Regions from separate parts of the Streptomyces sp. NPDC054765 genome, predicted to be linked through region 3. Evidence: riboswitches for the same ligand, from Rfam matches in the RefSeq annotation. Region 3 holds a riboswitch; each other region holds the start of a gene.

Region 1 (9,899 bases), on a different contig from region 3:
CATAATGCTGCGGGCAATCCGGGGATGGTCCTCCAGCTGGGGCGCATCGAGCACGACGGCCCGGCGGTCGCCGAGGAAGTCGTTCACGCGACGGTGGACGTCCCCCACCGGCAGGGCGACCACCGGAAACGGAAAGCCACCGGCCAGCTCGCTCCAGCGCAGCGCGGAAGCAGCTGGGTCACCGTCGACCAGCAGGGGCGACAGTCCCGATTCATGAAGCGCATGGGCCAGCCACACAGCACTCGTCGTCTTTCCGACGCCGGGCTTGAGGTTCACAAACGCACAGCTCAATGGCACAAGAGCTGACAATAACGGGCCCGATCGTGCAGCTTCGGCCGACACGGGGGCGTGGCTTCATGGTTCACCCACCCGCACGCGAGTGGGAGACGGCGGGCACCCGGTTGTGGCCGCAGCCGACCATGTGCAGCATCGCCTACCCCTTCTTGCCCGCGCGCCAGATGGCATTCGGCCCGATCCCGTCCGAACCGAGTACTCCGCTCGGCCCCACCACGGCCGGCCCACGAAACCTGGCGGATCAGCACGGATAGTGGACGGCGCGGTCTCGGCCGCCGCGAACCTCGATCGGCTCACCAGGGAGACGGTGACCCGCAAGCCTGGAGACAGCGCCCTGCGCGCACAATCAGCATCACCGCCGACCACCGCCTGCAAGGCGTTCCCTCAGCGAACCGCGGTCGCGCCGGCGTGGCCCGCGGGTGATGCGCTGACTGGTGGAGACCGCCCTCATCACCAGAACATGCCCCGACTTCGCCCACAGCCGTTGTGGTCGAAGCTCACTGGCCAAGGAAACTCAAGCGCACCTGACGGTTGACACTATCGATGTTGGTATCCGCGAAGCTCCGTTAAGGCAACTCGCACGATTCTCGGTGACCCTTTCGGATCCGAGGCGCCTCACATGCACGTCAGGTACAAGGAGACGGCGCGGGGCGGTCGGTGTGCGGCGAGGCCCCGCCCGATGGGGCTGGGCCTCGGTTACATGGCACGGGGGCTACTGTGCCGGCGTGAATCTCGGCGGTCGGCTTCCAACGTAGCTGCGCTTCGCCGCCCTTCGGTCTGGGCCGTCCCCCTGCTGCCCGGCCCACACCGAGGGCACTCCGTCCCTCAGCGGTGGACGAACTCCGGCGGCCGCTTGTCGACGAAGGCGCTCATGCCCTCCTTCTGGTCCATGGTCGCGAACACAGCATGGAACAGCCGCCGTTCGAAGCGGACCCCCTCGGTCAGGGTCGTCTCAAAGGACCGGGAGACCGCCTCTTTTGCCATCATCGCGACAGGGAGGGACATGCCCGCGACGGTTTCGGCGACCGCGAAGGCTTCGTCGAGGAGGTCCACAGCGGGGACGACCCGTGAGACGAGGCCGGCGCGTTCCGCCTCGGTGGCGTCCATGGTGCGGCCGGTCAGGCACATCTCCATCGCCTTGGCCTTGCCGACGGCTCGGGTCAGCCGCTGGGATCCGCCGATGCCCGGGATGACGCCCAGTTTGATCTCCGGCTGCCCGAATACGGCGGTGTCGGCGGCCAGCAGGATGTCGCAGAGCATGGCGAGTTCGCAGCCACCGCCAAGGGCGAAGCCGGAGACGGCGGCAATGGTGGGGGTGCGCAGTTGTCCCAGGCGGTCCCAGGCGGTGAACCAGTCGCTCAGGTACATGTCGAGATAGCCCTGCGGGGCCATCTCCTTGATGTCGGCTCCGGCTGCGAACGCCTTCGTGGAGCCGGTCAGGACGATGCAGCCGATGTCCGGATCCCGGTCGAGGGCCTCGGCTGCCGCGACGACCTCGGTCATGACCTGGAGGCTGAGGGCGTTGAGGGCCTTGGGGCGGTTGAGGGTCACCAGGGCGGTGCGGCCCTTGCGTTCGACGAGGATGGTCTCGTAGGGCACCTGTTGGGGGTCGGTCATGCGGGGGTGCCGCCCTTCGCGTCGTCCTTGGGTCCGAGTCCGTGTTCGGGGGCGGTTCTGTCCCTCAAGGTTTGCAGGATCCCGGAGAAGTCCTCGTTGGCTCCTGCTCCGGCCGCATACGTGGCGTACAACTCGGCTGCCTTCAGTCCGAGTTCGGTGGGTACGCCGCCCGCGCGTGCTGCGTTGGCGGCCAGGCCGAGGTCCTTGGCCATCAGAGGGGCGGCGAAGCCGGGGAGGTAGTTGCGGTTGGCGGGGCTGGTGGGGACGGGTCCCGGCACGGGGCAGTTGACGGTCAGGGCCCAGCACTGCCCGGATGCGGTGGAGGCGACGTCGAAGAGTGCCTGGTGGGACAGGCCGAGGCTTTCGCCGAGGACGAAGGCCTCGCTGACGGCGATCATCGAGATGCCGAGGATCATGTTGTTGCAGATCTTCGCGGCCTGCCCCGCGCCGGCCCCGCCGCAATGGACAGCCTTCTTGCCCATGGCAGCGAGCAGCGGCTGGGCCTCTGTGAATTCCCTCTGGGCGCCGCCGGCCATGAAGGTGAGGGTGGCGGCCTCGGCGCCGACGACGCCGCCGGAGACGGGGGCGTCCAGGGCGCGCATGCCGGCGGCGACGGCCGCTTCGTGGGCGGAGCGTGCGTCGGCGACGTCGATGGTCGAGCAGTCGATGAACAGCGTTCCGGGCCGGGCTGCGGTCAGCAGCCCCTCGTTCCGGTACAGGTCCAGGACATGACGCCCCGCGGGCAGCATGGTGATCACCACGTCTGCTGCGGTCGCGGCCTCCACCGACGACCCGGCCGCTTTGACCCCGGCACCGGCAGCGGAGGCGAGGAGGTCGGGCACCAGGTCGAAGCCGATCACCCGGTGGCCGGCCTTGACGAGGTTGGCGGCCATCGGGCCGCCCATGTGTCCGAGGCCGATGAAGCCGATGGTGCGGGTGTCGCCGTTCACCAGGGCACCTCCTGCGCTGATGCGAGTGGGGCGAGGCCAAGTCCCGATTCGGGTCCGGACGGCTCGGGTGGTGTGAAGAACCGGTCCACGTCCGCGTCGGTGACGTCGGCCAGGGTGTCCGGTGACCACTTGGGGGCACGGTCCTTGTCGATGACCTGAGCGCGGATGCCCTCGGTCAGGTCGTGCGAGGAGAGGGCGGCGCAGGAGATCCGGTACTCCTGTTCCAGTACGCGTTCCAGGGGACTGAGCCGTCGGGCACGTCGCAGTGCGGCGAGCGTGACCTTGAGGGCGGTGGGCGACTTCTCGGTCAAGGTCTCGGCGGCCCGTGCGGCCTCGGGAGCAGGGTGGGCACGCAGGCACATGATGATCTCTTCCACCGTGCCGGCGCGGTAGCAGGAGTCGATCCAGGCTCGCTGTTCGGCGAGTGCGCCGGGCGGTGGCTGTCGCACGTAGCGTTCCAGGGTGTCCCAGACCTCGGTGGTGGTGAGGTCGGCGAGGAGGTGGGGCAGGAGGTCTGCGGGGATGAAGTGGTCGGCGAGGCCGCAGAGCAGGGCGTCGGCGGCGCCGACCGGTGTGCCGGTGAGCGCCAGATGGGTACCGAGTTCGCCTGGTGCGAGGCCCAGCAGGTAGGTGCCGCCGACGTCGGGGACGAAGCCGATGCCGGTCTCGGGCATGGCGATCCGGGAGTGTTCGGTGACGATGCGGACGCTGCCGTGGGCGGAGACTCCGACGCCGCCGCCCATCACGATGCCGTCCATGAGGGCGACATAGGGCTTCGGGTAGCGGGCGATACGGGCGTTGAGCCGGTATTCGTCCCGCCAGAACGCTGCCGATGCCCTTCCTCCGGCCTGCGCGTCCTCGTAGATGAAGCGGATATCACCGCCCGCGCACAGACCGCGCTCCCCCGCGCCCGTGAGGATCACGGTTTCGACGGCGGGGTCCTGTTCCCAGGCGGTCAGCGCGTCGTCGATCCGCTCGACCATGGTGTGAGTGAGGGCGTTGAGGGCGCGGGGGCGGTTGAGAGTGATGCGGGCGGCGCGGCCCTCGGTGGCCAGGAGGACGGACTCGTCGGTGCCGGTCATCGCAGTGCCTCCGTCAGGCCGCGGGCCACGATGACGCGCATGATCTCGTTGGTTCCTTCCAGGATCTGGTGCACCCGCAGGTCGCGGAGGATCTTCTCGATGCCGTATTCGGTGAGGTAGCCGTAGCCGCCGTGCAGTTGGAGGGCGCGGTCGGCGACGGAGTAGCCGGTGTCGGTGGCGAACCGCTTGGCCATCGCGCACAGTTGCGGGGCCTGTGGGTCGCCGCGGTCCAGTGCTTGTGCGGCCTGGTGGACCAGGGCGCGGGCTGCGGCGAGTTCGGTCGCCATGTCGGCGAGGCGGAACTGGAGTGCCTGCGCGTCGAGCAGGCGCCCGCCGAACGCCTCGCGGTCGGCAAGGTGGACCAGGCTGCCGTCCAGGGCGGCGCGGGCGCCGCCGAGCGAGCAGGCGGCGATGCCGAGCCGGCCACCGTTCAGCCCGTTCATGGCGATGCGAAACCCGTCGCCCTCCCGGCCGAGCAGCCGGTCGGCGGGCACGCGCACGCCGTCCAGGACCACTTGGCGGGTGGGCTGGGCGTTCCAGCCCAGCTTTTTCTCGTTCACTCCGAAGGACAGCCCGGGGTCGTCCTTGTCGACGAGGAAGGCGGAGATGCCGCGTGGGCCGTCGTCACTGGTACGGGCCATGACGACGTAGACCTGAGAGGCGCCGGCGCCGGAGATGAATTGCTTGACGCCGGTGAGGAGGTAGCTGTCGCCGTCGCATACGGCGCGGGTGCGCAGTGCGGAGGCGTCCGAGCCGGCGCCCGGTTCGGTCAGGCAGTAGCTGCCCAGGTCCTCCATGGCGCACAGTCTGGGCAGCCATCGTTCGCGCTGGGCGGCGTCGCCGTAGTGGTCGATCATCCAGGCGACCATGTTGTGGATGGAGACGAAGCCGGCGATGGAGGGGCAGCCGGAGGCCAGCGTCTCGAAGATCAGGACGCCGTCGGCCCGGCTGAGCCCGCTGCCACCGGCCTCCTCCCGGACGTAGATGCCGCCGAGGCCGATCCCCGCGGCCTTGCGCAGGACGTCCACCGGGAAGTGTCTGTCCTGGTCCCACTGCACGGCGTTCGGGGTGAGGTGGTCCTGGGTGAAGTCGAGGGTGGCCACGACGAGGGCGAGCTGGTCGTCGGTGAGCATGGTGGTGGTCATGGCGCTCACTGCATGGTCGGGAGGGTGAAGCTCGCGCCCTCCTTGGCCCCGGAAGGCCAGCGCGAGGTGACGGTCTTGGTGCGGGTGTAGAAGCGGATCGCGTCCGGCCCGTGCTGGTTGAGGTCGCCGAAGCCGGATCGCTTCCAGCCGCCGAAGGTGTGGTAGGCGACCGGCACCGGGATGGGCACGTTCACGCCGACCATGCCGGTGTTCACCCGGCGGGTGAAGTCGCGGGCGGTGTCGCCGTCCCGGGTGAAGATCGCGACGCCGTTGCCGTACGGGTGCTCGCTGGGCAGCCGCAGTGCCTCCTCATAGTCGGCGGCCCGCACGACACACAGCACGGGGCCGAAGATCTCCTCCCGGTAGACGCGCATCTGCGGGGTGACCCGGTCGAAGAGCGAGGCGCCCATGAAGAAGCCGTTCTCGTGCCCAGTGAGCGTGAAGCCCCTTCCGTCCACGATGAGTTCTGCGCCTTCATTGACGCCGATGTCGACATAGCGGCGTACGCGGTCGAGGGCATCCCGGCTGACCAGCGGCCCGAAGTCGGCCTCGGGGTCGTCGCTGCGGCCGATGCGCAGCTGCCCGATCCGCTCCTTCAGCCGCTCCACCAGGGCATCCGCGGTGGTCTCGCCGACGGGGACGGCCACGGAGATCGCCATGCAGCGCTCTCCCGCCGAGCCGTAGCCCGCCCCGATCAGCGCGTCGACAGCCTGGTCGAGGTCGGCGTCCGGCATCACGATCATGTGGTTCTTGGCGCCGCCGAAGCACTGGGCACGCTTGCCGTGCGCGGCCGCGGTGGCGTAGATGTGCGCGGCGATCGGGGTCGAGCCGACGAAGCCGAGCGCACCGACCCGGGGGTCCGTCAGCAAGGTGTCGACGGCTTCCTTGCCCCCGTTGACGACGTTGAGGACGCCTGGCGGGAGGCCCGCCTCCAGGAACAGTTCGGCGAGCCGGAGCGGTACGGAGGGGTCGCGTTCGGAGGGTTTGAGGATGAAGGAGTTGCCGCAGGCCAGCGCGGGCGCGGCCTTCCACAGCGGGATCATCGCGGGGAAGTTGAACGGGGTGATGCCGGCGGTGACGCCGATGGGGCCGCGCAGGGAGTGCACGTCGATCCCGCTGCCGGCGTTGTCGGTGAACTCACCCTTGAGCAGATGCGGGATGCCGGCGGCGAATTCGACGACCTCCAGTCCGCGTTGCAGGTCTCCGTGGGCGTCGGCCACCGTCTTGCCGTGCTCGGACGACAGCAGTCGGGCGAGTGATTCCCTTTCCCCGTCGACCAGTTGGAGGAATGTCAGCAGCACGCGGGCTCGGCGTTGCGGATTCCATTCGCCCCACTCACGCTGAGCCTCGGCGGCATCGGCGATCGCCGCCTCGGTCTCGGCGCGGTCGGCGAGCGGGACACGCGCCTGGACCTCACCGGTGTTGGGGTCGTACACATCGCCATAGGTCCCGGAAGTGCCCGGGGTGTGCTTGCCGCCGATGAAATGTGCCAGTTCACGGACCATGAAAGCCTGCTCTCCGTCAGGTGAGATCCGGGGATGGCGCGCCGGCCCGGCACGGACGCCGGACGGCGTGCGCACGGGCAGCACGAGAAACGCAGGGCTGGGCAACCGTCAGATGCCGGTGATCGGTAGCCGTCGGTTTCGCCGGTCGAGAGCGTGGGTGCACACCGGTGCCATGCGTGTCTGCTCCATCCTCGTGGACAACACGGAACACCCCGCGGCCGGTATCCTGACTCCCGGATCAGCACACGCTCCCCGGCCTTCCCGACGGACTTCTCCGTCAGTGGCCGGTCTCTTTCGGGGAGCGCATTCCCCGGTCACAGTGGCGGGACCGCGCCGGAATCGCACCGGCTTCCCTGCACCGCGGGCCTTGCCCCCGAACATATAGTTGGACGTCCTAGTAAGTCCACCCCGCCACGGCCCGCACAAGAGCGCTTCGCAGTCGCGCACGCCGCCGGTTGCGGCCCGTGGAGCGGGCCTGGCCGGGATGTGCGCCTGCGGTCGCGCGCGCTCAGGCGTCTTGTTCGGCGACGGGGTAGGGCACGAAGGTGCTCCTGTTCTCGTCCACCGCGAGCCGGCGGTCCAGTGGCGGCACCGCCCGCTGCGGGCAGTCGGTGCGTTCGCAGATGCGGCAGCCCATGCCGATCGGGGTTGCCGCCGCGGCGTTGTCGAGGTCCAGGCCGTCGGAGTAGACCAGCCGGGAGGCGTGCCGGATCTCGCAGCCGAGGCCGATGGCGAAGGTCTTGCCGGGCTCGCCCCAGCCACCGCGGTGCCGGGTGATCGCGCGGGCGGTCCACAGGTAGCGCTGCCCGTCCGGCATCCCGGCGATCTGTACGTGGATACGGCCGGGGCCGCGAATGCCTCGTAGACGTTCCACAGGGGGCAGGTTCCGCCCGCGCGGGAGAAGTGGAAGGCCGTCGCGGACTGTCGTTTGGACATGTTTCCCGCGCGGTCGACGCGTACGACCTCGCCGGGGCGGATGCCGATCTTTGTGGCGAGTTCCTCGGCGGCGAGATCGGTGTCGTGGAGGTAGTTCCGGCGGCGGTAGAAGAATTCGCGGATCTCCTCATGTGCGGAACGGGGCAGTGCGGTGATGGTCTGCCCTCTTCCCTCCGCGGCTTCGGACAGCCGCTCGGCGAGCTGATGGTTGCGGCGGCCGAGATCGACCAGCACCCCGGCGACGGCCGGCCTGCGGGAGGCGAGTTCGGCGAGGTCGGAGGAGGACACCCGGTCGGCGGTGATCTCGTTGACGAGGGCATCACGCAAATCGGCGACCAGCCGGCTGGTGTCGTGCTCGGAGAAGAACCCCGCATCGACGCCGAACACCTCGGTGAGACGGAGCAGGACCGGGACGGTCAGCGGGCGCGAGTCGTGTTCCATCTGGTTGAGGTAACTGGGAGAGATCTCCAGCATCCGCGCCAGGGCCGCCTGGCTCAGGCACAGGGCCGACGGATCGTAAACGGGACCCCACAAACCTTCTTCAGCCCGGCGACGAGATCTGCGACCGCTGGAATTGCCCAGCCGGTGTTTCCCGGCGCCGGCCCCGCGCGTGCGCCGACGGCTGATGGCTGACGTTCAGAACGATCCGCTGGCGCTCCTTGAGCTTCCCACCGCCCGTCCGGCCATGACTCACCTCTTCAGCCAGGCGGAGAGATGTCGCGACTGGGGCTGTGCCGGGCTTCCGAATTCGATCGCTTCCGCGGCTTGGCTCCCCGCGGATCCGAGGTCGTCGTGCCGCTCAACGCCCTCCGCCGAGTCCGGCACGGCGCCGACCGCATCCAACCGCCACCAACGAGCCCACACCGTCGCGTTGGCGGCGATTCGGAGGGGCGCTTAGCGTGGGAGGGACGGCGGTTCGTACACAGTTTCCGTGCGCGCGGCCGGACCGCCCTCGACGTGGAGGACCGGGATGGCATCTGTCTCCTTCCTGCTCGTGGCCGTGATCCTCACGGCGCTGGCCTTCGACTTCACCAACGGGTTCCATGACACCGCCAACTCGATGGCCACCTCCATCGCCACCGGGGCGCTGAGCCCCCGGGTCGCCGTCGCCGTCGCAGGTCTGCTCAATCTGGGCGGCGCCTTCCTCTCCACGGAGGTGGCCAAGACGATCTCGGGCGGCATAGTCCAAGACAGCAAAGTGTCCCTGGTGATGATCTTCGCCGGGCTGATCGGGGCGATCCTGTGGAATCTGGTCACCTGGCTCCTCGGGCTGCCCTCCAGCTCGTCCCACGCCCTGTTCGGCGGGCTGATCGGCGCGGTGTGGGTGGGGGCCGGGGGTTCCGCGGTGCGCTTCGGCGCGATCATCGAGAAAATAGTGATCCCTGCGGTGGCCTCGCCGGTCGTGGCCTGCGTGATAGCGCTGCTGGCCACCTACCTCGCCTACATGATCACCCGGAGGACCTCGCGCCGCACCGTCGGGAAGGGCTTTCGCGCGGGACAGATCGGGTCTGCGTCCTTGGTGGCCCTGGCGCACGGCACCAATGACGCCCAGAAGACGATGGGGGTCATCACCCTGGCACTCATCTCGAGCGGGGTGCTCAGCCATGGCGCGGGGCCGCCCTGGTGGGTGGTGCTGAGCGCGGGCCTGGCGATCTCCCTGGGCACTTACGTGGGCGGCTGGCGAATTATCCGGACCATGGGTAAGGGACTCACCGACATCCAGGCCCCGCAGGGCTTCGCCGCCGAGACCAGCGCGACCGCGGTGATCCTGGCCTCGTCGCACCTGGGGTTCGCGCTGTCGACCACCCAGGTGTGCACGGGCAGCATCCTCGGCGCGGGGCTGGGCCGCAAGCTGGCACACGTGCACTGGGGCGTCGCCGGACGGATCGCGGTGTCCTGGCTGCTGACGCTGCCGTCCGCGGCCGCGGTGGGAGGCCTGGCAGCGTGGCTGGCCGACCAGGGCAACGTGGGGGTGGCCCTGGTCGCGGGCATCGCGCTGGCCGCCGCGGCGGGCTTCTACGTGCTCTCGCGCCGCCGTCCGGTGAGCCCGGAGAACGTCAATGAGGTGCCGGCACCTGCCGCGGAGCCCACCGTCAGGTCGGCCGCCTGAGCCGGGCGGGCCGTCGTCGAGGAAGGGGAGCGGGATGGACATCGACTGGGGCACTCTCGCCGGGGTCTTCGGTGTCAGCCTCGGGATCACCGTGGTGGTGGTCGTGATGTTCTCGCTCGGACTGGCCGCGTGGGCCCGCGCCGGGCACGGCGAGCCCGCCTCCGACGTGCCCCGGGGCCGGCACCAGAAGGTGGCGGCCGTCACGGCCGTGCTGTGCTTCGCCGCCTGCCTCTCGGTCGCGGCCTACGGGATCGACCTGA
Region 2 (9,899 bases), on a different contig from region 3:
GCCGCAGGTACCCCACCTGGGCCCGGCCGTCCCGGAGCGGCGCGTCCTGTTCCCACCAGCGTGCCGGGACGACGTCGGTCTCGACATGGGGGTGGCGCAGTGTGAACGCCCGGATCGCGTCCGACACGTGTAGCCCGGGGGAGAAAGCGACAACGAGCCGTTGGACGCTGTGGTCGACGTCGTGCACGCGTCGCACCGCCGCCGCGACGGCCGCGAGGATGCCCTGTGCCTCCTCGTAGAGATGCTTCCCGGCGGCGGTCAGCTCCACGCTGCGGGTGGTCCGCACCAGCAGAGTGCATGCCAACTCCTGCTCGAAAGACCTGACCTGACGGCTGAGCACCGGCTGGGTGATGTAGAGCTGTTCCGCCGCCCGGCCGAAGTGCCGGTGCTCGGCCACCGCGACGAAGTACCGGAGCTTGCGCAGGTCGAGATCCATGCCGTCAAGGTATCAATTGCCGGGAAGGGTATTGGACGCCACAGAGGGCATGCGCCGAGACTCAAAACATGATCGTCATCACCGCTCCCACCGGCCAGATCGGCAGCCGGCTCCTGGACATCCTGCTCAACGAGGCCCCCACTCGCGATGAAGAGCTGCGCGTCATCATGCGCGACCCCGGAAAACTCCACGCCGCGGCCCGCGCCCGCGTCGACGTCGTCACCGGCTCCCATGGCGACGCCGAGGTCGTCGACCGGGCCTTCGCCGGCGCGGACGCCGTCTTCTGGCTCGTCCCGCCGAACCCGCGGGCACCGAGCCTGGACGCGGTGTACTCCGGGTTCACTCGCGTCGCCGCAGAGGCGTTCAAGACCCACGGCGTGGGACACGTCGTGGGCGTCTCGGCGCTCGGCCGCGGCACCCCTGTCGCCGGCCGCGCCGGGCTGGTGACAGCGTCGCTGGCCATGGACGACCTCATCGCGAGTACAGGCGTGGCCTATCGGGCGCTCGCGAACCCGACCTTCATGGACAACCTGCTGTGGCAGGTGGCGCCGATCCGCGACCACGGCGTGTTCACCGACACCGTCACCGCCGGCCGCAAAGCGCCGACGGCCGCCACCCGGGACATCGCCGCAGCCGCCGCCGGCCTGCTGCTCGACCGCTCATGGACGGGGACGGGCGAGGTCCCGGTGCTGGGCCCCGAGGACCTTTCGGCGAACGACATGGCGCGCACCATTTCCGACGTGCTCGGCCGCCCGGTCCGCTACGAGCGGCAGTCGCTCGACGACTTCCGCGCCGCACTCACCGGACGCGGGACCGGGAACGCGATCGCCGAAGGCTACGTGGACATGATGCGTGCCAAGGACGACGGCCTCGACGACGGAGTGCAGCGCACCCCTCGGACCGCGAGCCCGACAACCTTCCGCGAATGGTGTGAAGAGGTCCTGAAGCCGGCGGTCCTGGCATGAGCACCAAGACCGGGTACAGGTCTTCCCCCGTTCCGGCACAGCACCTCATCGGCCCGCGCGGCGGACTCGTATCGTTGGCTGATGCGCGCACACCGTATTGACCGCCCGGCCGACCTCGACGTGGTTCGTGAGTCCTATGACCGCGTGGCCGACAACTACGCCCACATGGTGGTGACGACGGGTGTCGGCGACATCCGTCGTCATCCATGGCTCAAGGCATCGATCGACGCCTTCGCCGACACCGTGAGGGAGCTTGGGCCTGTTCTCGACGTCGGCTGCGGACCCGGGACGGTGACCGCCTACCTCGCCGAACGCGGACTCGACGTGTCCGGGGTGGATCTCTCTCCTCGCATGATCGAGAACGCGCGCCGTCTTCATCCGCACTGCCGTTTCCGTGTCGCCTCTGCCACCGACCTCGACCTTGGCGAAGCGTCCCTCGGCGGCGTGCTCGGGTGGTGGTCACTGTTCAACCTCCCCCGTGACGTCCTTCCCCAGGTTCTCGCCCTGTTCGCGCGCGCGTTGAAGCCGGGCGGGCACTTCATCACCGGGACACACGTCGGCGACGAAGACGCGGTGCGCACCGAGGCCTACGGGGGCGTACCCGTTCAGTGGACGACACACAAATGGCGGCCGGAACAACTCGTGGACCTGATCGAGCAGGCCGGCCTGCACCCGGTCGCCGAACTCCGGCTCCCCGCCGAGGAGTACAGCGGGCCGGGTCTGGTCGTCATGGCCAAGCGCCCCGGCTGACGGTCCACAGGAAGGCCGTCAGCCGCATCGAGAACGGGCACATGAGTCCGGTCCTCGACCACCTGCTGCTCCTCGCCGACGCCCGCAGCGCGGTGGCCCTCGGGCTGGCGGACGACAGCGTGCCCGAGGAGCAGCTTGCCGCCCGCACCTCCGGTCTCGCCGCCTCCGTCGCCGGGCAGCCGCCCGCGGCGATCCGGGCCGCCAAGCTGGCGGTGGCCGCCGCGCTGGCGCCGCAGCGGACGGCAGCCGCCGCCAATCCACGGCCGGCGGTGGCACGGACCGACTTCGACCGGTCGGTCGCCGCGTTCCTCGGCCGGCGGTCGGCCGCCGCAGCGGTCCCGGGAGCCTGATCGCCGTATCTTCCTGGTGCCGCAGCATCCGCAGACGGGGGAGGCGTGGCACGCTTCCGGGGCCGCGAAGACCGTCCCCCCTGCCCGCCGAGCTGCCCGCCGAGGTAGGGACGCACCGGCCTTCCCCGGCGAATCGCCATTACTCCCTGTGACTGGCGGGCTGCCCGACGGCGTTCACCGTGACGATCCACTGCCGAGGCACCCATGGCATCCATGGCAGCCACTTCGGCCCGCAGGGCGTATGACCGCCTCGTGGCCGATGCCCGGCCGCACCCGATCGCGATCAGCTGGACAGTTCCCGTTCCCGTTCCCGGTCCCGGTCGCGCATCGCCGTGCCTGTATGCCGGCGACGGCCGCAAGTGAACCATTGCCCGGACTTCGGCGGTCGGGCCGGAAAAGCTCGGTGTACCGGCCGAAGGACTCTGGGCAGGTATGGAGTGGGGGAGGAACATCAGAGCGGGGGAGGGTGCGGCGGCGCCTTGCGGTACCGCTGCGGGAGATCGGAGAGCAGGCTCCATGTCCGTACGACGTCTTAACCACGCGGTGCTCTACGTCCGCGATGTGGCGCGGTCGGTCGCGTTCTACACCGAGGCCCTCGGACTCACGGTGGGGGTCGAAGTGCCGGGGCGGACCGCGTTCCTCAGCGCTCCCGGCTCGCTCAATGATCATGACCTGGCGCTGTTCGCGGTGGGGCCGGACGCACCGGGGCCGGAGGCCGGACGGGTCGGGCTCTACCACCTGGCCTGGGAGACCGGCACGCTCGGCGAACTGGCCGCGGCACATGCGCAGCTCGTCGAGCGGGGCGCGCTGGTGGGATCGAGTGATCACCTCGTCGCCAAGTCGCTGTACGCCAAGGACCCGGACGGCAATGAGTTCGAGGTGATGTGGCGGGTCCCGCGGGAGGACTGGCCGGGCCCGGACCAGCCGGAACGGCTGCTGCCGCTCGATCTGGCGGCGGCGCTGGAGCGCTGGGGGCCGGATCTGGTGACGGGCGCGGCGGCCGGTTCGGCCACCTGACCGGGCCGGCCCCGTCCTGGTGGTGATGCGGGCGGTGGGTGCGTACGGGGTTCCTGGGCGGAGGCGTCTCAGGAGTCCGACGCGGCAGGATCCGCCGCCCCCGCTCGCTCCACCTGCTTCCTCCGGTCTGTCCGATCGGCCCGTTCCGCCCGCTCCGCCCAGCGCTTTTCGACGCCGGCCAGCCGCCAGTACGCCAGCGCCGCGGCCCACACGACCACGAACAGGCCGACGATGAGGAAGCCGGCATTGCCCAGGTCGAGGCCGGAAATCCAGCCGGTCAACGGGTCGCTGAGGGCGAGCTTGTCGTGCAGCACGGTCACCAGCTCGATCGTGCCGATGAAGAAGGCGACGGCGATCGACAGGCCGGTGATGGTGAGGTTGTAGTAGACCTTGCGCACCGGGTTGGAGAACGCCCACTGGTAGGCGAAATTCATGAAGGTGCCGTCGAGGGTGTCGAACAGGCTCATTCCGGCGGCGAAGAGCAGTGGCAGGCACAGCACCGCGTACCAGGGCAGGCCGGCCGCGGCGCCGCTGCCCGCCATCACCATCAGGGTCACTTCGGTCGCGGTGTCGAAGCCGAGCCCGAAGAGAAAGCCGAGCGGGAACATCTGGCCGGGGCGGGAGACCGAGCGGGTGAACCGGCCCAGGATGCGGTTCATGAAGCCGCGCGCATCGAGGCGCTGCTCCAGCTCGGCCTCGTCGAAGTGGCCGTTGCGCATACCGCGGAAGACCCGCCAGATCCCGGTCAGCGCGACCAGGTTCAGGGCGGCGATGAGGTAGAGAAAGGTCCCGGAGATGGTGGTGCCGACCGTGCCCAGGATCTGGTGGGTACGGGATTCGTCGTTGAGCAGCGTGCCCGCGAGCTGGGCGCCGCCGACCACCAGGGCGGCCATCGCGACGACCACGCTGGAGTGGCCGAGGGCGAACCAGAAACCGACCGAGACCGGTCGCTTGCCGTCGGCCATCAGCTTGCGGGTGGTGTTGTCGATCGCGGCGATGTGGTCGGCGTCGAAGGCGTGCCGCATGCCGAGGGTGTAGGCGGTGATGCCGAGCCCCACGCCGAAGACCTGGCTGCCCACGGTGTAGTGGTGGGGCACCACGAGCAGGAAGAGCACGCCGAAGGCGACGACATGCAGACCGGCTATGACGGCCATCAGGCCCGCGGTGCGGACGGTGTCCTGCCGGCGCCAGCGAAAAGCGGCGGGAGCAGGGGTGTTACGGGTATCGGTGGGCAGGGCCATCCGGCGGTCACGCTCCAGCACCTCGTGGATCAGTTCGTGAGATGCCGTGGCCGGTCTCCTGGCTTACGGGTACCCGCGTCCGCCCCCGCCTTCCCGGCCGCGGGCTGCGGTCAGTGGCGCCGCAGGCGCGCCGTGCGCCCGCGGAAGGGGTGGAAACTCCCCGATCACAGTGGCGAGGGCCGCTCCGGTCTGGGACCACAAGGTCCGTCACCGGCTTCCCGAACACCACGGCCCGTTCACTCTAACTGCGGCCGGAGGGGTGAGGCCCGTGGGGTTTGTCCGTGCGGTTCGTCCATGCGGTTGTCCATGCGGTTTGTCCGTGGGGTGTGCGGGAGCACTTGGCGTGCGGCGGCCCGTTCTGCCCCGGGTGGCCGTGGCCGCCGCGGTCGTTCCTGGGGCCGTGGTCCCTGTGCCGTGATGCGCGGTGGGTCAGTAGTCCAGGGATGAGAGGAAGGCGTGGAGTTCGTGGTCGAAGAGTGCGGTGTTCTCCAGATTGACCATGTGGGCCGCGCCCGGTATCCGGACTCTCCGGGCGCCGGGGACGGTCAGCGCTATCGCATGGGCGTTGGTGGAGATGTCGCTGCTGTCGAGGTCACCGTCGAACACGACCGTCGGCACCCGGATCTCGCCGAGGTGGTCGGCGGCGCCGACCTCAAGGGGCATGCCGGCGCCCCCGCCATCGGCATGCACCTCCACATTGGCCTCGGCCGAGGCACGCATCCGCTCACGGAATCCCGGGTGCACCGCGGCCGGTTCGCGATGCGGTCCGTCCACCCACATCCGCAGGAAGTGCTCGACATACCGTTCCGCGCCGTCCGGTGCGCCGATCGCCGCCACCTGCGCCTTGATGTGCTCCAGCAGAAAGGGGTCGGTGAAGGCGCGGCCGCTGATCCCGGGGGAGGCGAGTGCGAGAGCGGTCACCCGGTCGGGGCGGGCTATGGCAGTGTCGAGTGCGACCCGCGCACCATGGGAGAGGCCGACGAGGACGGCGGCGGGGACATCGAGCGCGTCGAGCAGGGCGCACAGGTCATCGTGGTGGGCGTGGTCCCCGGCCACGGTGGAGGACAGGCCATGGCCGCGGAAATCGTAACGGATCGCGCGCAGGCCGGAGTTGACCAGCCAGGCGAACTGCTCGTCCCACATGTGCTGGTCGAGCATGCCGCCGTGGAGCAGCACCACCGCGGGGCCCGAGCCGGCCGTCTCGTAGAACAGCTCGCCGTCGTAGATCGGCACGATCCCGTTGTCGATCTCGGACCAGGCGGTGATTCCTCGGGTCATCTTGCGGGCCGTCCTTTGTGTGCCGGATGCGATGAACTGGGTGTGATGCCATTGTCGTCGCTATTGCCGCTGCTGCCGTAACTGCCGCGACTGCCGTTACTGTCGGCTTCCTCCGGGGGGATGCGTGAGCCGTTCGCCAGGTGCCGGAATTCCTCGCCGAGCCGGTCCAGTACATGCGCTGCGGTACGGAGGTCCTCGGCGGGCAGATCGGCCAGCCGCTGTCGCAGCTCGGACGTCTCGAACTCCTTGATCCCGCGTATTGCCGCCGTGCCTTGGGTGGTGAGCCGGATCAGGGACGAGCGGCGGTGCGCGGGATTCGGGGCCGTCACGACCAGGCCCAGCTCCGCGGCGTGGTTCACCCAGCGCTGCACCGGCTGCCGGTCGAGCCCCATCGCGCGCGCCAACTGCGGGACGGTCTGCGGGCCTTGGGTGCGCAGGGCATCGAGCAGGGCGTGTTCGCCGGCGGTCATGCCCGTGCCCGTCAGCTCGCGCTCCACCACGCGGATGATCGTGCGGTGCAGTGGCCACAGGCGTCGGATGACGCCGTACAACAGGTCTTCGGCGGGCGTCGGTTCCCCGCCGCCGGTGCCTTCGGTGGCCGCCTCGGTGTGCATGTCCATGTGCGTGTCCATGTGCGTGTCCATGTGCGTGTCGATGTGCATGCCCGTTTCCCCCTCGACTCCCCCCCCGATGACACTCATGATGTCATGATGGCATCGGTGATGTCGTTTGGGAAGGGGGTTGCCGCGGAAAGGAGTTGATGAGGCGGGTGGGCAGGAGCCGGCCCGCGCGGCCGGTGGACGAGGAAGGCGGAGGGCGGATGAAGGTCGGTCTGTTGCGTGCGGTCGGGGTGGCCACGGCCGTGTACGGAGTGGCGGTGGCGGCGGTGCCCGATCTGCTGGCCCGGCCCTCGGGGCTGGTCGACGGCGCAGGGCGGACCGCGCCGGCGACCCGTACCTCGCTGCGACCGCTGGCCTGGCGGGATGCGGTGAGCGGGCTGGCGCTGGTGCTGGCTCCGGACGGCCCGGCGCTGCGTACCGCCGCATATGTGCGAATGGCCGCGGACTTCGGGGATGCCGTACTGCTCGGTGCGACGCTGCCGGGCCGCGACCGGAAGCTGAAGGCGGTCGCGGTGTCCGTGGGGTGGGGCGCGCTGTCGTTGGCCGGGATGCTCGCCCGCGGACAGGGGCGGGGGAGCGGGGCTATGCGCTCGGTGGGGGCGGGGCCTCTTCGGGTGCGAAGGTGATGACGAGGTCGGCACGTTCCCGTGTGGCCGCCACGACACGGGCATTGGCCTCGTCCGAGGTGAGCACGAACCGTTCGGCGTCGGCGCGCGGACGCCCGAAGCGCTCGTGCCGGTCGACCAGCCGACGGATCCGTTCCGGAGCGTCCAGTTCCACGTACCAGACCTCGTCGAGCAGCGCGCGGACCCGCGGCCACGGGGCGGAGTCGAGAAGGAGGTAATTGCCCTCGGTGACGATGAGCGGAATGTGGGGTGCCACGGGGATGCTGCCGGCGACCGGCTCCTCGATACGGCGGTCGAAGGCCGGGGCGTAGACGGCGGTGTCCGGTTCCGGGGAGCGCAGGCGCGCCAGCAGTGCCGCATAGCCGGCCGGGTCGAAGGTGTCCGGCGCGCCCTTGCGGTCCGTACGGCCCAGCCGGCGCAACTCCGCCTCGGCGAGGTGGAAGCCGTCCATCGGCACGAGCGCGGCCTGACCGGCCAGCTCCGCCACGAGGTGGGCGGCGAGGGTGGACTTGCCGGCGCCGGGCGGGCCGGTGATACCGAGCAGCCGACGCCGGCCGGGACTCGCGGCTGCGGCGAGCCGACGGGCGCGGGAGAGGAGATGCCGGGGATCCATGGTGCGTCCATCGTGCCTGAGGCGCGGGGCGCCGGTCGGGTGCGGCCCCCCAACGGGGACGGTCTCGGGGCCGGTCGGCCGGCCGGTCGGACGGAGGGAGGCAGGCGGGGCGTTGACGACAGGCCCTAACGAGGGGTGGACGCACCCCGGTCGGTGATGCCCAGGCGCCACAGTGAGGTGACCTCGGCCGCGCGGGCCACATGGAGCGGGTCGGAGGCGTCGCGGGCGCGCGGATGGCGCGGGCTGATGTCGTGTCGGCCCAGGATCGTGAGCCCGGCCTCGGCGAAGGCGTCGAGGAGCTCGGTGTGCGGGCGCAGGCCGAGATGTTCCGCCAGGTCGGAGAGGATCAACCAGCCCTCGCCGCCGGGAGTCAGATGGTCCGCGAGGCCGCTCAGGAAGCCGTGCAGCATCCGGTTGCCCGGGTCGTACACCGCATGCTCCACGGGGGAGGTCGGTTTCGCCGGCACCCACGGGGGGTTGCAGACAATCAGCGGGGCGCGGCCGGCCGGGAACAGATCGGCCTGGATGACTTCCACCTGACCGGCGAGGCCCAGCCGTTCGGTGTTCTCGCGGGCACAGGCCAGTGCCCGCGGATCCTGGTCGGTGGCCACGACCCTGCGGACGCCGCGCCGGGCGAGTACGGAGGCCAGTACGCCGGTGCCGGTACCGATGTCGAACGCCAGCTCCTCGCCGGGCAGCGGCACCTCGGCCACCAGGTCGACGTACTCGCCGCGGGCAGGGGAGAAGACGCCGTAATGCGGATGGATCCGGTCGCCGCCGAGGGCCGGGATCTCGACGCCCTTCTTGCGCCATTCGTTGGCGCCGATGAGAGCGAGGAGTTCGCGCAGCGAGACGAGCGAGGCGGTCGGGGCCGGGCCGTGCAGGGCGCCTTCGTCGGCGCTTTCGGTGGCACCTCCGGCTTCCCCGGCGGCGGGCTCACCGGGGCCGTACGCCCTGGTGCAGGCCTCGCGGACATCGGGGGCGCGGTGCAGCGGGACGGCGAGGGTGGCATCGAGCGGGACCAGCAGCATGCCCAGGATGCGGGCCCGGTGATTCTGCGCCGCGCGGTGCACATGGAATGCCTGGGTGACATCGGCGGGCGGCGCCTTGCGGGGGCGGCGGTCGATGCGGCGGGCCAGTGCCGTCAGCAGCTGGCGGGCGTTGTGGAAGTCGCCGCGCCACAGCAGCGCGGTGCCCTCGCAGGCGAATCGGTAGGCGTCGTCGGCCTTCGTCCGGTCGTCCGCGATGACGATACGGCGGGGTGGCGGGGCGCCGTTCTCGGAGCGCCAACGGGCGGAACGGGGCTCGTCGGCCTCGGTCCATTCGACGACCGGCGGTTGGTTCACCGAAAAAGCCTCGCGTCAGTGGTTCGGGCCCGTCCCATGGGTGCCGTTGCTGCGGCGCCGGTCCGGCGCCGGGGGAGCGGTGAGGCGCTCTCAGGAGACGGTGGGCGGGGTGGGGTGTGACGGTTGACTTTACTCCGTGGCGGGATCGCCCCGGTCCGTACCGCCGGCTCCCCGGGCCGTCAGTGCGCGGTGGCGCGGTCCGGCCGGCGCATCAGGAAGGCGGCGGCCGATCCGGCGGCGAAGAGGGCGGCGACGGAGAGGGCGGTTCCCGCCCAGGAGGTGCCGAGCCAGTGCCCGCCGAAGTAGCCGAGGCTCACGCTGTACACGGCCCAGGTGAGACCGGCCAGTGCGGACCAGGGGAGGAACTCGCGGACCGTACGGTGTGCGACGCCGGCGCCGAGGCTGACCACGGAGCGTCCGGCGGGGGCGAAGCGGGCCAGCACGACGATGCCGCCACCGCCCCGGGTCAGTGCCGTGCCCAGTCGTTTCTGTGCGACCGTCAGCCGGCGGGAACGGCTTATGGCGCGGTCGAAGCGGTCGCCGCCGTGCCAGGCGAGCCGGTAGGCGACCATGTCGCCGAGTACCGAGGCGGTGGCCGCGCACAGTATCAGGGAGATCATCCCGGCCAGGTGGGCACCGGTGTGGACGGATGAGGTG
Region 3 (9,899 bases):
CGGCGACACCCACCAGCATTCCCGCGACCGCCGTCGCCGCTATGAGCCCACGCTTCATTGCGCTCTCCCCCCAAGGCCGGGTGTGGTCTTTAATGGTTTAGACCAGCGCCCGCAGCTTGGCCTAGACCTTTTGGGGTGTCAAGGGTGTATAAGAGTCACTCTCAGGTCCGTTACCGGACCGACATCTGGCGGGCCGGGACCTGCAAGGGAGCGCGGGGATCCCGCCCGTGCCACGATGTGAGCCGCTACGTACGGAGGAGCCGGTGACGGCAGCGCGACAGGAGTCGGAGAGGCGGGTCATGGAGACGGACGGGGGCAACGGTGCCGAGAGCGGCGGCACGCGGACCGCGCGGGTGCCCAAGTACTACCGCCTCAAGCGGCACTTGCTGGAGATCACCGAGACCCTGCCGCCCGGCACCCCGGTCCCGCCCGAGCGCACCCTCGCGGCGGAGTTCGACACCTCGCGCACGACGGTGCGTCAGGCGCTGCAGGAGCTGGTCGTCGAGGGCCGGCTGGAGCGCATCCAGGGCAAGGGCACCTTCGTCGCCAAGCCCAAAGTTTCCCAGGCCCTGCAACTGACGTCCTATACGGAGGACATGCGGGCCCAGGGCCTGGAGCCCGCCTCCCAACTGCTGGACATCGGCTATGTCACCGCCGACGACCGGCTCGCCGGCCTGCTGGACATCACCGCCGGCGGCCGGGTGCTGCGCATCGAGCGGCTGCGGCTGGCCAGCGGCGAGCCGATGGCCATCGAGATCACCCATCTGTCGGCGAAACGCTTCCCCGCGCTCCGCCGGAACCTGGTCAAATACACCTCCCTCTACACCGCGCTGGCCGAGGTCTACGACGTCCGCCTGGCGGAGGCCGAGGAGACCATCGAGACCTCGCTCGCCACTCCGCGCGAGGCGGGTCTGCTGGGCACGGACGTCGGCCTGCCGATGCTGATGCTCTCCCGGCACTCACTCGACGCACAGGGGCAGCCGGTGGAGTGGGTGCGCTCCGTCTACCGGGGCGACCGGTACAAGTTCGTCGCCAGACTGCGCCGCCCCACGGACTGACCCGCCGCCGCGAGGTCCGCCCCGGGATCCGCCCCGGGGCGTGTCGCGGGGCGTACCGCTGGGCGTGCCGCGTCCGTCGACGCCCCCCTTCCACCATTGCCGCCCCAACCGGGACAAAGCAGGTGACCGGTCGCGTGGCGGGGGGTCTCCCGGGCGGATTCTCCATACCGATATGCGGACAGCTAGTGACGCGCGCCACTGCCCTGCCATAGATTTTCAGCCGATTACACAGGAGACAGCCAGGGGACGGAGCCGCGGTCATGACACAGTCAGCCGAATCACCGGGTCGCAGACAAGTGGTCACACCCACCCGGGTGGTGACCGGGATCTGCCTGGTCGTTCCGTTCGTGGCGATGCTGTGGGTGAGTTCGTACGCCAGGGTCGAGCCGAAGCTCATCGGGATCCCGTTCTTCTACTGGTACCAGATGGCGTGGGTGCCGGTCTCGACCGTGCTCACCATGGTCGCGTACAAGCTCGTGCAGCGTGAGCAGCGCGCCCGCAAGGGGGGTGCGGCACAGTGACTCTCACCACGACAGCGACGAGCACCACCGCGGCCCTCGCCGCTTCCCCGGCCAAGGGCGTCAACGGCGTGGCCCTCGCCGTCTTCGTCTTCTTCTTCCTGGCCGTGACGGTCATGGGCTTCCTGGCCGCCCGCTGGCGCAAGGCCGAGCAGTCCGCCAACCTCGACGAATGGGGGCTGGGCGGCCGCAGCTTCGGCACCTGGGTGACCTGGTTCCTGCTGGGCGGTGACCTCTACACCGCGTACACCTTCGTGGCCGTCCCGGCGGCGATCTACGCGGCGGGGGCGTCCGGCTTCTTCGCCGTGCCGTACACGATCCTGGTCTACCCCCTCATCTTCACCTTCCTTCCCCGCCTGTGGTCGGTCTCGCACAAGCACGGCTACGTCACCACCTCCGACTTCGTCCGCGGCCGGTTCGACTCCAAGGGGCTGTCGCTGGCCGTGGCGCTCACCGGCATCCTCGCCACGATGCCGTACATCGCCCTCCAACTGGTCGGTATCCAGGCCGTCCTGGACGTGATGGGCATCGGCGGCGGCGAGCACACCAACTGGTTCGTCAAGGACCTGCCGCTGCTGATCGCGTTCGCCGTGCTGGCCGCGTACACCTACTCCTCGGGTCTGCGGGCGCCGGCGCTGATCGCGTTCGTCAAGGACGGGCTGATCTATCTCGTCATCGCCGTGGCGATCATCTACATCCCGATCAAGCTGGGCGGCTTCGACGCGATCTTCCACTCGGCCGGCAAGGCGCTCGCCCAGCCCGGCCCCGTCCCCGGCAAGCCGCGCGGCGAGCTGGTCAGCGGCCCCCACGCCCAATGGGCGTATGCGACCTTGGCGCTCGGCTCGGCGCTGGCGCTGTTCATGTACCCGCACTCGATCACCGCGACGCTGTCCTCGCGCAGCCGCAATGTGATCCGCCGCAACACCACCATCCTGCCGCTCTACTCCTTCATGCTGGGCCTGCTGGCGCTGCTCGGCTTCATGGCGGTCAAGGCCGGCACGGACATCCAGGGCAACCCTCAGCTGGCCATCCCGCAGCTGTTCGAGGACATGTTCCCGAGCTGGTTCGCCGGCGTGGCGTTCGCCGCGATCGGCATCGGCGCGCTGGTGCCCGCGGCCATCATGTCGATCGCCGCGGCCAACCTCTTCACCCGCAACGTCTACAAGGACTTCCTCAAGCAGGACGCCACGCCCGAGCAGGAGCACAAGGTCGCCAAGCTGGTCTCGCTGCTGGTGAAGGTCGGCGCGCTGATCTTCGTCCTCACCATGGACAAGACCGTCGCGATCAACTTCCAGCTGCTGGGCGGGATCTGGATCCTGCAGACCATGCCGTCCCTGGTCGGCGGCCTGTTCACCCGCTGGTTCCACCGCTGGGCGCTGCTCGGCGGCTGGGCGGTCGGCATGCTCTACGGCACACTCGCGGCCTACGGCGTCGCCAGTCCGACGCAGGCCCACTTCGGCGGCTCCAGCAAGGAGATCCCGGGCATCGGTGAGATCGGCTACATCGGTCTGACCGCCTTCGTCCTGAACGTCGTGGTGGCGGTCGTCCTGACCGTCGTCCTGAAGGCCGTGGGAGCCCCCGAGGGCACCGACCGGACCAGCCCCGGCGACTACACGGCGGACGCCGGCGACAAGGGCGTCTCCGTCGAACTGCCGCCGGCGACGGCGGGAGCACCGGCCGGGCACTGAGCCCTCGGCTGAGACACGGTGACGGGCCGTCGCGTCCTTGGGGCGCGGCGGCCCGTCGCCGTTTCAGACCCCGGGCCGGGAACCGCTGCGGTTCAGTTCACCCAGTCCTTCAGTGGACCGGTTTCGAGGGTGATGCCCACCGGATCCGGCAGGTGGAGCGTCTTGCCGAACGGCACGGTGTGGACGGTCTCGTAGCGGCCGTCATCGGGTTCGCTGTAGACCACCACCTGGCAGGCTTGGCGGTCGATCAGCAGGTAGAGCGGGATGCCGGTCTCCGCGTAGGCGCGGGGTCTTTCCACGCGGTCGCGCTGGTCGGTGTCCGAGTCGTGCGAGGTGACCTCGACGACCATCAGCACCGGGTCGGGATCTGCCCATTCGCCCTGGCCCACGAAGGCGTCACAAGGCACGAGCGAGGCATCCGGACGCAGGCGGCCCTTTCGGTAGGACTCAGCCTTCAGGCCCTGGTTGGGGTCGAGGAAGAGCTCCGGCCTGTGCTGCATGCAGAGGCGAAGCAACCACTGGATGATCCGCCCGTGATCCCCGTCCGGCATGGGCTTGCTCCTGACCTTCCCGTCGATGAGTTCCAACCGCGCGCCTTCTTCCAGGCGGGCGAGTATCCGGGCGGCCTCTTCGAAATGCTCGGTCTCCATGATGTGCGGCCGGTCGGCGAGCGCGGTCATGAGGCCTTCTCCTTCTTTCATCGGACGGAGCAAAGACGTAAGACCGACCATAGCCGAGGCCACTGACAGGCACTGTGTGATCACTCACGACACACTAGATGTGGTGGTGCAAGTGAAGGGGTGCCCCCACATGTATGCTCGTCCTCGCTGTCGCCGCAGGGGAATCCGGTGGGAATCCGGAACTGTCCCGCAACGGTGTAGGAGCGGGCCCGGCCGGCCGGACAACGGCCCCGGCACGCGCCCGTGAAGTCCGAGGACCTGCCGACAGTACGCCCGCACCGCCATGGGTGCGGACGTCGATACGTCCGGGCCCCGAGGGTTGGGCCGGTGGACGCCGCGCGGTGTGCCCGCGCACCCCTGACGTTCACGGGGTGCCGCATGCCCGCGTGCGCCCGTCGCGTCCCTCCCCTCCGGCCCCCGCCGAGTGAGGGAGAGCATCACGTGACCATCGCGCCAACGGAGCCCGCGTCAGACGCCGAGGTCGTGCCGCCCGCGGTGGCCACGCCTTCCGGCCCCGCCGACGGCGGGCCGGGTGAGGACGGTCCCGGTGTCGCCCTGCTGCGCACCCTGACCGGGCTGACCGAGGACCTGACCGCGACCGACCCCGGCAAGGTGGCCGCCGCCGCCCTGCGCGGCCGGCACGCGGGCTCCGACGCGGCCGAGTTGCGGTCGCTGGCCATCGATGCCGCGGCCGGCCTGATCGGTGACGAACCGCAGTACTCCAAGCTCGCCGCGCGCCTGCTCACCCGCGCCATCGCGGAGGAAGCAGCCGGACAGGGAGCGGTCGCCTTCTCCGCGTCCGTCGAGACCGGCCATCGCGAGGGCCTGATCGCCGACGGGACCGCGGAGTTCGTGCGGACGCACGCGGCCCGCCTGGACGCGCTGGTCGAGCGGGCCCTGGCCGACGGCGCCGACGACCGCTTCGGCTACTTCGGGCTGCGCACCCTGCACTCGCGCTACCTCCTGCGACACCCCACCACCCGTCAGGTCATCGAGACCCCCCAGCACTTCCTGCTGCGGGTGGCCTGCGGCCTCGCCGAGGACCACAGCGACCGCGCCCTGGACGACGTTGCCGAGCTCTACCGCCTCACCAGCTCGCTGTCCTACCTCCCGTCGTCCCCCACCCTCTTCAACTCCGGCACCCGCCACCCGCAGATGTCCTCCTGCTATCTGCTGGACTCCCCGCTGGACGAGCTGGACTCGATCTACGACCGCTACCACCAGGTCGCGCGGCTCTCGAAGCACGCCGGCGGCATCGGCCTGTCGTACTCCCGTATCCGCGCCCGCGGTTCGCTGATCCGCGGCACCAACGGGCACTCCAACGGCATCGTGCCGTTCCTGCGCACCCTGGACGCCTCGGTCGCGGCCGTGAACCAGGGCGGCCGGCGCAAGGGCGCCGCCTGTGTCTACCTGGAGACCTGGCACGCGGACATCGAGGAGTTCCTGGAGCTGCGCGACAACACCGGCGAGGAGGCCCGCCGGACGCACAACCTGAACATCGCGCACTGGATCCCGGACGAGTTCATGCGCCGGGTGGAGGCGGACGCCGACTGGTCGCTGTTCTCGCCCTCGGACGCCCCCGAACTGGTGGACCTGTGGGGCGACGCGTTCGACGCCGCGTACCGCAAGGCCGAGGCCGAGGGCCGGGCGCTCAAGCAGATCCCGGCCCGGGTGCTGTACTCCCGCATGATGCGCACCCTGGCGCAGACCGGCAACGGCTGGATGACGTTCAAGGACGCCGCCAACCGCACCGCCAACCAGACCGCCGAGACCGGCAACGTCGTGCACTCCTCCAACCTGTGCACCGAGATCCTGGAGGTGACGGACGACGGGGAGACCGCGGTCTGCAACCTGGGGTCGGTCAACCTCGCCGCGCACCTCGGCGACAACGGTGAGATGGACTGGGAGCGGCTGGACGCCACGGTCCGCACCGCCGTCACCTTCCTCGACCGCGTCGTGGACATCAACTTCTACCCGACCGAGCAGGCCGGGGCCTCCAACTCCCGCTGGCGCCCGGTCGGTCTGGGCCTGATGGGCCTGCAGGACGTCTTCTTCCGGCTGCGGCTGCCCTTCGACTCGCCCGAGGCGCAGGAGCTGTCCACCCGGATCTCCGAGCGGATCATGCTCGCCGCGTACGAGGCGTCCGCCGACCTTGCCGAACGGCACGGCCCGCACGCGGCGTGGTCCGCGACCCGCACCGCCCGCGGGGTGCTGCACCCGGACCACTACCCGAACGCCGAGCCCCGCTGGGCCGACCGCTGGGCGGCGCTGCGCAGCCGGATCGCCCTGACCGGGATGCGCAACTCCCTGCTGCTGGCGATCGCGCCGACCGCGACCATCGCCTCCATCGCCGGCGTGTACGAGTGCATCGAGCCGCAGGTCTCCAACCTCTTCAAGCGCGAGACGCTCTCCGGCGAGTTCCTCCAGGTCAACGCCTATCTGATCGAGGAGCTCAAGGCGCTGGGGCTGTGGGACGCGCGGACCCGTGACGCGCTGCGCGAGGCCAACGGCTCGGTGCAGGACGTCGGCTGGATCCCCGAGGAGATCCGGGCGCTGTACCGCACCGCCTGGGAGATCCCGCAGCGCGCCCTGATCGACATGGCCGCGGCCCGTACGCCCTACCTCGACCAGAGCCAGTCGCTGAACCTCTTCATGGCCTCGCCGACCATCGGCAAGCTCAGCTCGATGTACGCCTACGCCTGGAAGCGCGGCATCAAGACGACGTACTACCTGCGTTCGCGTCCGGCGACCCGGATCGCCCAGTCGGCGCGCGGCACCGCGGCCGCCGCCCCCGCCCCCGTACCGCAGCAGGCCACCGACCCCGAGGCCGTCGCCTGCTCCCTGGAAAACCCCGAGTCCTGCGAGGCCTGCCAGTAATGCCCAGCCCGTCACCCGACCACCGCCCCTCAACGACGACGCCACGCGCCGGCGGCCCCACCGCACCTGAGAAGAACGCCTCCGCGGCCGCCGCGCACACCGCCACCACCGGCACCAAGAACCTCCTGGACCCGGGCTTCGAGCTGACGCTGCGCCCCATGCGGTACCCGGACTTCTACGACCGCTACCGCGACGCGATCAAGAACACCTGGACCGTGGAGGAGGTCGACCTCCACTCCGACGTCGCCGACCTCGCCAAGCTCTCGCCGGGCGAGCAGCACATGATCGGCCGGCTGGTGGCGTTCTTCGCCACCGGTGACTCGATCGTCGCCAACAACCTGGTGCTGACGCTCTACAAGCACATCAACTCCCCCGAGGCGCGGCTGTACCTGAGCCGTCAGCTCTTCGAGGAGGCCGTGCACGTCCAGTTCTATCTGACGCTGCTGGACACCTACCTCCCCGACCCGGAGGACCGTGCCGCCGCCTTCGCGGCCGTGGAGAACATCCCGTCCATCCGGGAGAAGGCCGAGTTCTGCTTCAAGTGGATGGACTCGGTCGAGAGCATCGACCGCCTGGAGTCCAGGGCCGACCGGCGCCGCTTCCTGCTCAACCTCATCTGCTTCGCGGCCTGCATCGAGGGGCTGTTCTTCTACGGCGCCTTCGCTTACGTGTACTGGTTCCGCTCGCGGGGCCTGCTGCACGGGCTGGCCACCGGCACCAACTGGGTCTTCCGCGACGAGTCCATGCACATGGAGTTCGCGTTCTCGGTGGTGGACACGGTCCGCGAGGAGGAGCCCGACCTCTTCGACGACACGCTGGAGCAGCAGGTCATCGAGATGCTCAAGGAGGCCGTCGAGGCGGAGCTGCAGTTCGGCCGCGACCTGTGCGGTGACGGCCTGCCGGGCATGAACACCGCGTCGATGCGCGAGTACCTCCAGTGCGTCGCCGACCAGCGGCTGCAGCGGCTGGGCTTCGCGCCGGTCTACGGCTCGGAGAACCCGTTCTCCTTCATGGAGCTGCAGAACGTCCAGGAGCTGACCAACTTCTTCGAGCGCCGGGCGTCCGCCTACCAGGTCGCCGTAGAGGGCTCGGTCTCCTTCGACGACGACTTCTAGGACCTTCCAGGACCTTCCAGGAGCTTCCAGGACCTCCCGCGGCGACCTCCTTCGGCCCGGCCACCTGCCATTGTGAGCGTTCCGTTACCTCGGCAACCGGAATCAGGCCCACCGCGGTCTTCCCGGGCATGAAGGGCACTAAGGGCACGAAGGAGCGTCGCCGGTTCATCGACTATCCGCGGCAGGGACGGGCGGGGCCGCGCCGCTGGCTGCCGTCATGGCGCCAGTGGCTCGGCACCCTCGCGCTCGGCCTCATCGGCCTGGCCGGGCTGTTCGCCGTGGTCTACGCAAAGATCGATGTTCCGAACGAGAATGCACTGGCCCGCCAGGAGGCCAGCGTCTATTACTGGGCGGACGGCAGCCAGATGGTGAGCGTGGGCGCCGTCAACCGACAGAACGTCACCCTCGACAAGGTGCCCGACTCCGTCGAGAATTCCGTGATCGCGGCGGAGAACGCCACCTTCTACAGCGACGCCGGTGTCTCCCTCCAGGGCATCGGCCGCGCCCTGGTCAACATGGTCTCCGGTGAGGAGACCCAGGGCGGTTCCACCATCACCCAGCAGTATGTGAAGAACACCTATCTCTCGCAGGACCAGACGGTCACCCGCAAGGTGAAGGAATTCATCATCTCGCTGAAGGTGAGCAACCAGAAGTCCAAGCAGGACATTCTGCGCGGCTATCTCAACACCAGCTGGTTCGGTCGCGGTTCGTACGGTATCCAGGCCGCCGCCCACATCTATTACGGCATTGATGCCAAGGATCTGGATCCCAGCCAGGGCGCCGTACTGGCGGCCTTATTGAAGGGCTCGGAGCAGTACGACCCGGGGCTGAGCAAGGCCAATCACGAACGGGCCGTGCAACGCTGGAAGTGGATACTCGACCGACAGGTCGCCACCGGCAGGATGAGCGAGGCCGAGCGGGCGAAGTACCGCACCTTCCCCGAGCCCCGGGGGCTGTCGAAACCCACCAGTCAGGCCGGCCAGACCGGCTATCTCGTCGATGTCGCCAACAAGTTCGTCAAGGCCGGCACCGGGCTGACCGACAAGGACCTGGCACGCGGCGGCTATCACATTCACACCACCTTCGACAAACAGCGCACCCGCCGGCTGGAAAAGGCCGTGACGGACGTCCGCCGGGAGAACCTCGATCCGACGCAGCGCGCGGCCGACAATCATGTGGAGTTCGGCGCGGCCTCCGTACGCCCCAAGGACGGGGCGATCGTCGCGCTCTACGGCGGATCGGACGCCACCCGGCACTTCAACAACAATGCGGACACCTCGGCGGTTCCGGCCGGCTCCGCCTTCAAGCCGTTCGTCCTGGCGGCCGCACTCCAGCAGCAGGGCGCCGGATCCGTGAAACCCACCGCCAAGCCCGTGGGCGGCGCTGTGCAGCCCATGGACGGGAAGAACGGGTTCGGGGATCTGCGCGAGGCGCTGGTGAAGGCCCAGAGCCCGCCGTTCGTGCAGGCCGGGAAGCAGATCGGGCTGAAGCAGATCCAGGATCTCGCGGTGGCATCGGGGCTGCGCAAGGAGAGCATGGCGCGCCTGGAGCAGACCTTCCCGCTGGGCACCTCCGCGCCCAGCGCGATCCGGATGGCGAGCGCCTACACCACCTTCACCAACGGCGGGCTGCACACCGAGCCGTACGCGGTGTCCGCGATGACCCACGACGGCAAGAACGTACCCGGCTTCCACCGCCGCGGGCCCGAGCAGATCCTCGACGCCGGGGTCGCCCAGCAGGTGTCGAGCGCCCTGGAGGGGGTCGGCCGGCGCACCCTGGGGAAGTCGGACGGTGCACTCGCCAAGCGGCCGGTTGCGGCCGGTAGCACGGAGCCGGGCGACCGGATGAAGTCGGCGTGGTTCATCGGCAGCCCGCCGCCCGCCGGCCAGGACTTCGGTCCCGGACCCTCCGCCGCCCCGGAGAGCGGGAACGGTGTCCGCCCCGGCCGTGCGTCCGGCGCCGG

The links. A riboswitch is a leader RNA that binds a small molecule or an ion and turns the genes downstream of it on or off. The one in region 3 is predicted to bind cobalamin.
Region 1: it holds a riboswitch for cobalamin, as region 3 does, so the genes downstream of both, ACWGJY_RS07920 (CoA-acylating methylmalonate-semialdehyde dehydrogenase) here and ACWGJY_RS10285 (ribonucleoside-diphosphate reductase subunit alpha) in region 3, are expected to answer to the same signal.
Region 2: it holds a riboswitch for cobalamin, as region 3 does, so the genes downstream of both, ACWGJY_RS14720 (HoxN/HupN/NixA family nickel/cobalt transporter) here and ACWGJY_RS10285 (ribonucleoside-diphosphate reductase subunit alpha) in region 3, are expected to answer to the same signal.

Annotation. Positions count from the first base shown of each region.
Region 1 covers NZ_JBSHBP010000008.1:60,334-70,232, forward strand. The annotation lists gene ACWGJY_RS07895 (nucleotide-binding protein) at 1-276, opposite strand, end outside; gene ACWGJY_RS07900 (enoyl-CoA hydratase) at 1,120-1,911, opposite strand; gene mmsB (3-hydroxyisobutyrate dehydrogenase) at 1,908-2,861, opposite strand; gene ACWGJY_RS07910 (enoyl-CoA hydratase/isomerase family protein) at 2,858-3,943, opposite strand; gene ACWGJY_RS07915 (acyl-CoA dehydrogenase family protein) at 3,940-5,088, opposite strand; gene ACWGJY_RS07920 (CoA-acylating methylmalonate-semialdehyde dehydrogenase) at 5,094-6,593, opposite strand; cobalamin riboswitch at 6,793-6,971, opposite strand; partial or broken gene ACWGJY_RS07925 (short-chain fatty acyl-CoA regulator family protein) at 7,102-8,063, opposite strand; gene ACWGJY_RS07930 (anion permease) at 8,500-9,639, shown strand; gene ACWGJY_RS07935 (hypothetical protein) at 9,674-9,899, shown strand, end outside.
Region 2 covers NZ_JBSHBP010000018.1:117,164-127,062, forward strand. The annotation lists gene ACWGJY_RS14695 (LysR family transcriptional regulator) at 1-436, opposite strand, end outside; gene ACWGJY_RS14700 (NAD(P)H-binding protein) at 505-1,401, shown strand; gene ACWGJY_RS14705 (methyltransferase domain-containing protein) at 1,483-2,151, shown strand; gene ACWGJY_RS14710 (hypothetical protein) at 2,193-2,501, shown strand; gene ACWGJY_RS14715 (VOC family protein) at 3,018-3,518, shown strand; gene ACWGJY_RS14720 (HoxN/HupN/NixA family nickel/cobalt transporter) at 3,587-4,759, opposite strand; cobalamin riboswitch at 4,791-5,004, opposite strand; gene ACWGJY_RS14725 (alpha/beta fold hydrolase) at 5,189-6,037, opposite strand; gene ACWGJY_RS14730 (MarR family winged helix-turn-helix transcriptional regulator) at 6,034-6,738, opposite strand; gene ACWGJY_RS14735 (hypothetical protein) at 6,858-7,283, shown strand; gene ACWGJY_RS14740 (nucleoside/nucleotide kinase family protein) at 7,240-7,896, opposite strand; gene ACWGJY_RS14745 (methyltransferase) at 8,022-9,242, opposite strand; gene ACWGJY_RS14750 (DedA family protein) at 9,422-9,899, opposite strand, start outside.
Region 3 covers NZ_JBSHBP010000011.1:83,661-93,559, forward strand. The annotation lists partial or broken gene ACWGJY_RS10260 (extracellular solute-binding protein) at 1-58, opposite strand, end outside; gene ACWGJY_RS10265 (GntR family transcriptional regulator) at 300-1,058, shown strand; gene ACWGJY_RS10270 (DUF3311 domain-containing protein) at 1,319-1,579, shown strand; gene mctP (monocarboxylate uptake permease MctP) at 1,576-3,264, shown strand; gene ACWGJY_RS10280 (Uma2 family endonuclease) at 3,357-3,944, opposite strand; cobalamin riboswitch at 4,075-4,224, shown strand; gene ACWGJY_RS10285 (ribonucleoside-diphosphate reductase subunit alpha) at 4,386-6,821, shown strand; gene ACWGJY_RS10290 (ribonucleotide-diphosphate reductase subunit beta) at 6,821-7,936, shown strand; gene ACWGJY_RS10295 (transglycosylase domain-containing protein) at 8,065-9,899, shown strand, end outside.